Regions from separate parts of the Niabella beijingensis genome, predicted to be linked through region 3. Evidence: riboswitches for the same ligand, from Rfam matches in the RefSeq annotation. Region 3 holds a riboswitch; each other region holds the start of a gene.
What was found. Region 3 has a riboswitch for S-adenosylmethionine ahead of K7B07_RS09790 (SusC/RagA family TonB-linked outer membrane protein). Riboswitches for the same ligand answer to the same signal wherever they lie in the genome.
Positions count from the first base shown of each region.

Region 1: linked by a shared signal. The riboswitch ahead of K7B07_RS02775 (O-acetylhomoserine aminocarboxypropyltransferase/cysteine synthase family protein) and the one ahead of K7B07_RS09790 (SusC/RagA family TonB-linked outer membrane protein) in region 3 are both predicted to bind S-adenosylmethionine.
Region 2: linked by a shared signal. The riboswitch ahead of K7B07_RS03470 (trans-sulfuration enzyme family protein) and the one ahead of K7B07_RS09790 (SusC/RagA family TonB-linked outer membrane protein) in region 3 are both predicted to bind S-adenosylmethionine.

Region 1 is NZ_JAIQDI010000001.1:659,968-663,245, reverse strand. It holds gene K7B07_RS02780 (homoserine O-acetyltransferase family protein) at 1-90, opposite strand, end outside; gene K7B07_RS02775 (O-acetylhomoserine aminocarboxypropyltransferase/cysteine synthase family protein) at 194-1,507, opposite strand; SAM riboswitch class I at 1,812-1,913, opposite strand; gene pckA (phosphoenolpyruvate carboxykinase (ATP)) at 2,200-3,278, shown strand, end outside.
Region 2 is NZ_JAIQDI010000001.1:793,028-796,305, forward strand. It holds gene K7B07_RS03465 (DEAD/DEAH box helicase family protein) at 1-1,436, shown strand, start outside; SAM riboswitch class I at 1,533-1,636, shown strand; gene K7B07_RS03470 (trans-sulfuration enzyme family protein) at 1,782-2,951, shown strand; gene K7B07_RS03475 (aldo/keto reductase) at 3,106-3,278, opposite strand, start outside.
Region 3 is NZ_JAIQDI010000001.1:2,350,690-2,353,967, forward strand. It holds gene K7B07_RS09790 (SusC/RagA family TonB-linked outer membrane protein) at 1-1,441, opposite strand, end outside; SAM riboswitch class I at 1,742-1,838, opposite strand; gene K7B07_RS09795 (DUF3472 domain-containing protein) at 2,090-3,278, opposite strand, start outside.

The DNA.
Region 1 (3,278 bases), 1.7 Mb from region 3:
GTAAGTGGTATAAGCCAGTCGCAGGTTATGAAAGACGGCGCCGCTCTCCAATACAAAAGGTGCCGGGTATGTAAATGTTTTTTGTTGCATTCTCTGTTCGGTGGCCCTGCCGGTTTTATTGCGGAAGGCCGGAGCATTTTTCTTATAAACGTCCTGTAAGCGGACACTTACAGGACGTAATGGGTAATTAATTTTACTGGTTAAAAACTGCGGCAAAGGCCTGCTCAAAATCAGCTTTTATATCATCGATGTGCTCAATGCCTGAACTGATGCGGATGAGATTGTCCAGTACGCCTGCACTTGCCCGTTCTGCTTCGCTCAATTGCTCGTGCGTGGTGGATGCCGGATGTATGGCGAGTGTTTTTGCGTCACCCACATTTGCCAGGTGACTTACCAGCTTCAGGCTGTTGATGAATGTTTTCCCGTTCTCCAGTCCGCCTTTTATACCAAACTGCAGTACGCCGCCAAAGCCGTTGGTAAGGTATTTTTTTGCCAGTGTATGATAGGGGCTGCTTTCAAGGCCGGGGTACCATACAAAGTCCACCTTATCGTGCTGCTCCAGCCATTGTGCAAGGGCCAGTGCATTGTCCACCGTACGCTGTACACGCAGGGAAAGGGTTTCGATGCCCTGCAGTAGCAGGAAGGCATTGAAGGGGCTGAGTGCCGGACCGAAATCGCGGAGCCCTTCCACGCGGGCGCGGATGGCAAAGGCAATATTGGGCAGTCCGAGCGGATTCCCCTCTCCAAATACCTGCCAGAAGTTCAATCCGTGGTATCCCTCGGAAGGCTCGGAGAATTGCGGGAATTTTCCATTTCCCCAGTTGTAATTTCCTCCGTCTACGATAACGCCTCCGATGCTGTTGCCATGTCCGCCGATCCATTTGGTGGCGGCTTCCACCACGATGTTGGCGCCATGCCGGATCGGCTGGAACAGGTATCCGCCCGCACCGAAGGTGTTGTCTACAATCAGCGGCAGGTCAAATTCTTTGGCCAGGGCTGCAAATTTTTCAAAGTCGGGAACATTCAGCCGCGGATTGCCCAGTGTTTCTATGTAAATGGCTTTTGTCTTGTCATCGATCAGGGGGCGGAAACTGTCCGGGTTATCATCTGCTGCAAAACGTACATCGATGCCCAGTCGTTTAAAGGATACTTTGAACTGGTTAAAAGTGCCTCCGTATAAAAAGGGAGAGGTCACAAAGTTCTCACCTGCCTGCAGCAGGTTGGTGATTGCAAGAAACTGGGCTGCCTGACCGGAGGAAGTGGCAAGTGCGGCAACACCTCCTTCCAGTGCGGCAATGCGTTGTTCAAAAACATCGGTGGTCGGGTTCATGATCCGGGTATAGATATTCCCGAACTCCTTCAATCCAAAAAGATTGGCAGCATGGTCCGCGTTCTTAAAAACATAAGAAGTGGTTTGGTAAATAGGTACGGCGCGGCTTCCGGTAGTGGGATCTGCCTGCTGGCCGGCGTGCACCTGTAACGTGTCAAAATGTAATTGATCGCTCATAAGAATGATGAATTTAATGAAGTGAAAAAGATGTGCTGAATAAATAGAGGGTCATAAAGACCCGTTGGGGTAGATGAAGATAGTATATGCCTGCTAAGGCATACAGCAAATACAGCAACACATTACGGGGGTAATGCAAGAAAAAGTATATGTTGCTTTCTGTGTCATGCGGACTACGAATTTAGTAGCGTTTTGTTTCATATTCAAAAAAAAATTATGACAGCTGCCGGTGGCACATAAAAAAAGCCCATCCGATAAACCAGATGAGCTGTCCTATTAAAATTTCTTAATACACTACTGATCCGACTTATCTTTCCTTGCTGCTGCACGGTTGGAATTGGCACCTTGTCCCAGACAGGTTGCCAAGGCTTCACAGGGCCACACCCTCTGCCTTTCTTGATAAGGTCCCGGCCGGAGCCAGGGAATTAAAGAACTTTTCTGCAGTTGCAGAACGGCGCAAAGCTACGAAACTATTCCCAAAGAAAAAAGCCCGGACCTGCTGCCCGCAACAAGTGGCTGAGTAACAACTGTTTTTACGAACAATTGTTAGTACAGCAATTAATAATTGAAATTAATTCAATTATGTGATGTATACTTTTTAAAATATTTAAAAACAGGCATTAAAATATTATTTTTTTAGATTTTTTCTAAACTCTATTTTTGCTGCTTCAACAAAAGAAGAAAGAAACCATATGCTTACAAAGCCATTCGAGATGCCGGTGCAGCAATTAAAGGCTGCCGGATTGAATTTAACGAATCGGGTGCATTACCAGCTAACTCCTGAAGAATTAGTGGAAGATACCCTCAGGAACAACCAGGGGCGGTTAAGCGATACCGGCGCCCTGGTGATCAACACCGGGAAATTTACAGGAAGGTCGCCCAGGGACAAATTTATTGTAAAGGATGAGCTGACGGCCACCTCTGTTGACTGGGGTAATTTTAACAATCCCCTGGAGGAGCATTTTTTTGAACGGATCCTGGAAGATGTCCGCAGCCACCTGAACGGAAGACCGGAACTCTGGATAAGAGATGCGTATGCCTGTGCGGCGCCGGAATACCGGCTGAACATAAGGGTGATAAACGAGCTGCCTTCCATGAACCTGTTTTCGCATCATCTTTTCTTACGTCCGTCGGAAGAAATACTCGAACAGTTTGAACCCGACTGGCATATTCTTTCCGCACCCGGACTGGAACTGGATCCGGAGCGTTGCGGCACCCGCCAGGGCAATGCAACAGTTGTCAGCTTTAAACACAGGATGATCCTGATAGCCGGCAGCGCTTACACAGGAGAAATAAAGAAAAGTGTTTTTTCGATCCTGAATTACCTGCTGCCCCAGGCAAAGGAAGTGCTCAGCATGCATTGTTCGGCCAACCTGGGACCCACAGGAGATACCGCGCTGTTCTTTGGACTGAGCGGTACCGGCAAAACAACATTGAGCACGGACCCCTGCCGCAAACTGATCGGGGATGATGAACATGGATGGGACAATGAAAAGGTGTTCAATTTTGAAGGCGGCTGCTATGCGAAATGCATCAACCTTTCAGAAGAAAAAGAACCTGAAATCTTTCATGCCATCCGGCCGCATGCCCTGGTTGAAAATGTAACTTTCTATCCCGGCACCAACCGGATCAACTTTGATGACGCTTCCCTTACCGAGAATACAAGGGTTGCCTACCCCATCCATTTTGTTGAAAATATTGTTCCTGATGAAACAGGAGGGGTGCCCAAAAATATTTTCTTTCTGACCTGTGATGCCTATGGTGTATTGCC
Region 2 (3,278 bases), 1.6 Mb from region 3:
CCCCCATCAATAAGCTGGGAGTTGTACCCGTTTTTGAAACACTCAGGAGATCAAACAACAATAATAAAAAACTGGGGGTGTTGACCGGTTCCCTTGTGATTATCCCGCAAACAGCACTTCCCCTGCTGAATGCGATCGCTTCACCGGGTTCCTTTTCAACCACACCACTGAGTTATGACACCCGCTACCTGTTACTTACCATAACGGCAGGCAGCAGGCAAAGCGCTGTCTCACTCGTTACCCATCTTTTTCAACGCGGGGCCATCGAGGTACTGACAGGTACAAAATCGTTGCTGGGTGAAGGTTGGGACGCACCGGAGATCAACACACTGGTACTGGCAAGTACGGTCGGTTCCTTTGTACTTTCCAACCAGATGCGGGGACGTGCCATCCGCGCCGTTCGCACCGATCCCGGAAAAACCGCTAACATCTGGCATCTTGCCTGCGTGTACCCCGCGCTGCAAAACGGGGGAAGCGATTACCAGGCCGTAGCCCGCCGCCTAAAAGGATTTGCAGGCATTAGTTCCGGCGAACCACCCATTATCGAGAATGGTATCGCAAGGCTGGACCCACCTGCAGACCTGACAGATGCATCACTGCTTGATGTACACACTCAAAAAAGCTTTGCCCGTGCACAGGAAAGAAGGATACTGAAAGAACGATGGACAGCAGCAATTGCAAAAGGCAGTCAGCTCACAGACGCATTAAAAATTCCGTTCAAAGAAAAAAGACCCTACGAGCAAACGCAAAAACTTTACCTGTTCCGCACCATCAGAAATTTATTTTTTCTGATCGCGCTGGCTTTTGTGCATTTTTTACAGGATGCACTGATCGCCTATCTAAAGCTGTTCAAAGCCGTCCATTCAGGTGCAGGGCTCACGCTTTTTATTTCTATCTTTTCGCTGGGGGGGATCGTCATTTTCGGTGGCGCCACATTTAAAGCGTTTAAGATCTATATAAAATACCGGGACATTGCCCTGGATCTCAAACATATCGGAGATGCACTGCTCAATACCCTGATTTACACAGGAGCCATTAAGTCGCCGGAAGAAAAACTCAGGGTAGTTGCCACAAAAGAAAAAGCCGGCGCCGTTTTCTGTCACCTGGAGGGCGCTACCTCGCTGGAGCGTTCCGTCTTCATGGATGCGCTTTTTGAATTGGTGGACCCGGTTACAAATCCGCGTTACATCATCATCCGTAAAAGCAGGTTGTTCTTCTTTGTAACCCAGGAGGATTATCATGCCGTTCCCCGCCTGCTTGGCAGGCACCAGCACGCTGCCGGCTATTTCAGAAAACAATGGCAAACACAGGTAGGCCGCTGTGAACTTGTTTACACAAGAACACAGGAAGGCCGTAAACTCCTTTTGTATGCCCGGTTAAAGTCGCTGGCCGCCGTGCTGGAAAACAAACCGGAACATACCAGCAAATGGATCTGATTTTTACAGCTCATTTTTTTACTGCTAAAAAAATCTTCTGTAAAATTTGGCGGTCTCGGTAAATAGTCTATACTTTTGCCATAGTTCTTGAAAATATTCTTATCCAGAAAGACCGAGGGACTTGACCCGATGACGTCTTGGCAACCTCCGCATTGCGCGGGAAGGTGCCACCTTCAACCACACTTGTGGAAAGATAAGTTAGAAAAAGCTTTTTCATTATTTACAAAATAACTGAATGCGCTTCTGACTTGTCGGGAGCGCATTTTTTTTGCTCCCGGCATCATTGTCGTTCGTTTTTCCGGATGGATTTTCAGGTGTATTCTTCACAGTTAAAAAAAACAAAAAATGAAAGAGCAAACAAAGATCCTGCACAGCATTCCGGTAGATGAACTGACCGGAGCCATCTCCACTCCCATTTACCAGACCTCCACTTTTGTACAGGAAGCGCCCGGTGTACACCGCGGATACGATTATTCCCGCACCAATAATCCGACACGTGCCGCATTGGAAAAACTGATCGCCACCCTGGAAGGCGGCAGCAACGGGTTCGCCTTTGCAAGCGGCCTGGCGGCAATTGACGCTGTTGTAAAACTATTGAATGCGGGGGATGAGATACTCGCAGTGGATGATATATACGGCGGTGCCTTCCGGCTGTTCACCCATATCTATCAAAAATTCGGCATCCGGGTGAATTATACCGACACCACCGATACCGAGCAGGTAGCAAAAGCCATTACACCCAAAACAAAACTGATCTGGATCGAAACGCCCACCAACCCTACATTAAAGATCTCCGACATCCCCGCCATTGCCACACTTGCGGCAGCCCGTAATATCCTGCTTTGTGTAGACAACACCTTTGCCTCTCCTGCTGCGCAAAAGCCACTGGAACTGGGCGCCGACATCGTGGTGCACAGCGCTACCAAATACCTCGCCGGCCACAGCGATGTTATTGCAGGTCTTGTGGTTACAAAAACCGCTGAACTGGGCCACCAGGTCAAATTCATACAGAACGCTTCCGGTGCCATACTGGGCCCTTTCGACAGCTGGCTTACTATCCGCGGCATCGAAACACTCTCTCTCCGCATTATACAACATTCGAAAAGCGCACAGGCCGTTGCCGAATTTCTGAAAACACAGGAGCTTGTCAGAAACGTTTATTATCCCGGGCTCACGACCCATCACAATTACACTGTTGCAAAACGGCAGCAGAAATACTTTGGAGGCATCGTCAGTTTTGACCTCCAGGTGGATGAACAGGAACCGGCAACACAGCTTACAAAGGCCACGCAGTATTTTCAGCTGGCAGAAAGCCTGGGGGGTGTTAAAAGCCTGATCTGTTTACCCAGTGAAATGACCCATAAATCGATCCCCGCCGGGATCCGCCGCCAGGCGGGCGTTACAGACAGTCTCATACGGCTCTCTGTAGGACTGGAAGACCCCGAAGACCTGATCCAGGATCTGAAAAGAGCGTTGCGCATTGCAGCGGGAAAACTGGTAACCCGTACATGGTAACAATAACTAAACTGTATCAAAAGGCGGAATTATGAGAATAATGTCAGGCTCCACTTATAGATTCCGAACAAAATCCGATAGCTATCGGATCAGGACGACATCTTGGTAGCGACAAGCTATAAGAAACACCTTTTGATACAGTCTTCTTAATTCTTTAATAGACACTCGCTGTATCAAGTGTTGCAACAGCATCAGCGGAAAGCTGCAAACGCACCGCATCTGTCATACTTTGCATCTGGCCCACACTGGTGGCACTTACAATAGGTGCCGCTACTGACGTGCGTGCCAGCAGCCAGGCCAGCGCCACCGCCGCAGGAGTGGTATGAT
Region 3 (3,278 bases):
CATCGAGAATGGTGTAGTTGACATTGATATTACCAATGAGCCGGTTGCGCCGCTGGCTTACCGTATTTTCATACGCGATCCAGTACGGGTTGCTGTAATAGCTGTTGTTCCAGTTGATGCCGTTGCCATTAGCGTCTTTATAGTTTTTTAACTGGTCGATATCCACCTGCCGGCCAAACCAGGTAAACTGAAGCATAGTGCTGGTTGCCCGTTTGCCACCGGCTCCCGGAAGATTGGGCGCATTATTCAGAATATAATTCGCGTTTACTCCTATTTTTAATTTTGAGGTTACATTATAGTTGGCATTAAAAGACAGGTTATCTTTTTTAGCCTCGCTGTTTGGCACTACCCCCAGCTGCTTCTCATTATTATAAGAGATCCGGTAATCGTAATTGTCGCCGGCATTGGCCAGCGCGATCCCGTTGCTGTAGGTGACACCGGTACGGAAATAATCCCGCACATTATCGGGATGCGGCACAAAGGGTACGGGCAGGCCGTTTGAATAAAACTGCGGGATCAGCCGGCCATCTAGTTTTGGGCCCCAACTCTCATCCACTCCGTCGTTATCACCACCCCCTTTACCATCTACATAGCTGAACTTGCCTTCCGAACCTTGTCCGAAAACATTCTGGTATTCCGGAAGGATCAGCAAACTGGCGACATTCACATTTGAGTTCAGGGTGATCCCCAATCCTTTTTTACTTCTCCCGGTTTTGGTCTTAATCAGCACCACTCCCTGTGCGGCCCTTGAGCCATAAAGTGCGGCAGCGTTGGGTCCTTTCAGCACGCTGATGGTTTCAATATCTTCCGGGTTCAGATCCGAGATCGCATTACGGAAATCCCGGGAGCCTCCGGCGCCCAGCTGTGAGTTATCTACCGGTATACCGTCCACCACAAAAAGCGGCTGGTTATTTCCGGCGATAGAGGTTTCGCCTCTTATTACAATACGCGAAGAGCCCATATCTCCCTGTGTATTGGTGATACGGACCCCGGCGATCTTTCCTGCAAGGGCATTCACAATATTGGTTTCCTTTGCTTCGGAGATATCTTTTGCCTTTAATTCCTGTGTCGCATATCCCAGGGATTTTTTGGCCTTGGTGACACCCAGGGCCGTTACCACCACTTCGTCCAGCGCATTACTGGAACTTTCCAGCTGCACTACCAGCGCTCCCTGAACAGTGTCCGTATTGACCTGGCGGTTGGCATACCCCACATAAGAAAAAAGCAGGACCGCATGCGGACCGGCGGCTATTGAAAAGCGGCCCTGGTCGCTGGTTAAGGTACGCCGGTTGGTTCCTGAAACTTCTACGGTCACCCCTGTCAGCGGCGCGCCGGACTGAAGCTCCTGTACAGTGCCTGTGACCGTTACAGACTGAGCAGCTCCCAGCAGGGGAAAAAGAAAGAACGCTGCGTAGATGAGTCTTCTTAGAAAATGGTTCATTGTTATATTCTATTTTAAAATATTCGGATGGCTGGGGCATACGAAACCCGTTCGGCCCTGGCCGTCAACTGAAACTGAAATAAAAAAAGAGATTAAATCAACAGCAACAACACCCTATACCCATAGTAAGGAGTTGCAGCATTTGTGTGTTACGACAGCTCGCCTGCCGGCAATTGGGAGACCAGTAGTCCTGACCCGGGGATTGCATTTTTGTGTTCATGTTCAAAAATTGCCGTTTTAAAAAATCTGTTATGGAAAGAGAATCGTGAATAGAAGACAATGCAGGGAACATTGACCACTCACTTATCTTTCCTTTCTGGATGGATGTAGCACCGCTCCTTGATGGTGGTTGCTAAGACTTCCCAGGGCCATTTCCCTCAGTCTTTCTTGATAAGTTGTCCGTTAAGACAAAGCAAAGGTAATTGCTAAACTATTATTAACAAAATAAATTTCTACAAAATAAGTAGACTATTAATGAAGGCTTCATTTTCATAGTCGCAGGTAATTACTGAACGGGGGACTTCGCCGGAAATAGCCGCATTGCCTGAAGCGGGCGGACTTGTTCAGGTTGGCAGGCCGGGCGCCTGATCTCATCATAAAAAAGCCATCTCTTAAACGGAGATGGCTTTATAAAATATAAATTCTGTTTCATGGCAGTGCGCTGAAGTCCACCTCCGGTGCTTTTCCTGAAGGCTGACGCTCCACCATGGTATCATATGGAACATAGTCATTAAAAAAGCCGCAGTTCCTCAGATAGAATTGTTGTCCTTTTACACCACCTGCATAATCTTTACGGTAACCCACACGCGCCGTATTGTCGGCAGTAAAGCGGGCCTTGGTAAGCTCCTGCCAGTTGCCTTTGGTATCCCGCACCCACTGGTTGCCAAAAAATACATTCCGTTCTATATCGCCCTGGTTGGGACTGAAGTTTTCAAGAAACGAATGCGGCCGCTTCAGATATGTGGCCAGTTTGGGACGCCGGAAGCTGGCCACCAGTAACCAGGTCTTTTTTGCACCGTCATAAAAATAAGCGGTATAAATGGTATGACTATCCCCATCCGGTACTACATGCAGCAAAAACTTATAGGTGACCGCCGCCTTCCAGTTATACTTCAGGATGCTTTGCCCCCCGGCGCCTTCATTACCAAACTCACCGGTATAAACCCCTTCTCCTTTTTTCAGCATTTTGATCTTATGATCCTCCGGGATCTGTTTGGGGTCATCTGTCTGGTAGGGACTCCAAACAGAAAACAGGATGCGGCGCTCCGTTGCGGAGTTCACCTGCATTCCAAAGTAGCCCTCACCAAAGCCATTGGCCATAAAATAAGAACCGATCACATCATTGCCTTCCGGTACGGTTACTTCATTGTAAAACCACTCAGCATCCACCTCTTTTGGCAACTGGTAGCCCATATGTACAGAAGGACCTCTTCTTCCCCAATGAAAAAAATTGCCTTCATTGTTCCTGGTATAACCGGCTTTATCGGTAAGCGCAGTGCCCTCCAGCTTCAGGGCCGTTACATCCGGGAAACAGCAGCCTTCTTTTTTTATCCCTTTCACCACGATCGGCACATAGCCGCTGTCCTTCAGGGTCCATTCCCCGATGTAAAAAGAAGTTCCCCCGTCTTTCAGTGTTGCCTTACGGGTCTGTTCGAACAGGGACACAGCGATTTCCGGGTTGCCGGTAACGGCGCCGGTTTCCAGCCACACCTTAAGGGTGCCGGGCTGTGTTACCCGTATATAGGCAGTAAACCCATCGTTGATCTTTGTCCAGTGGCTCACGCCGCTATTACGTATCCGTACCCCGTCTTCGGATCTTTGCTGCGCCCAGGCATTT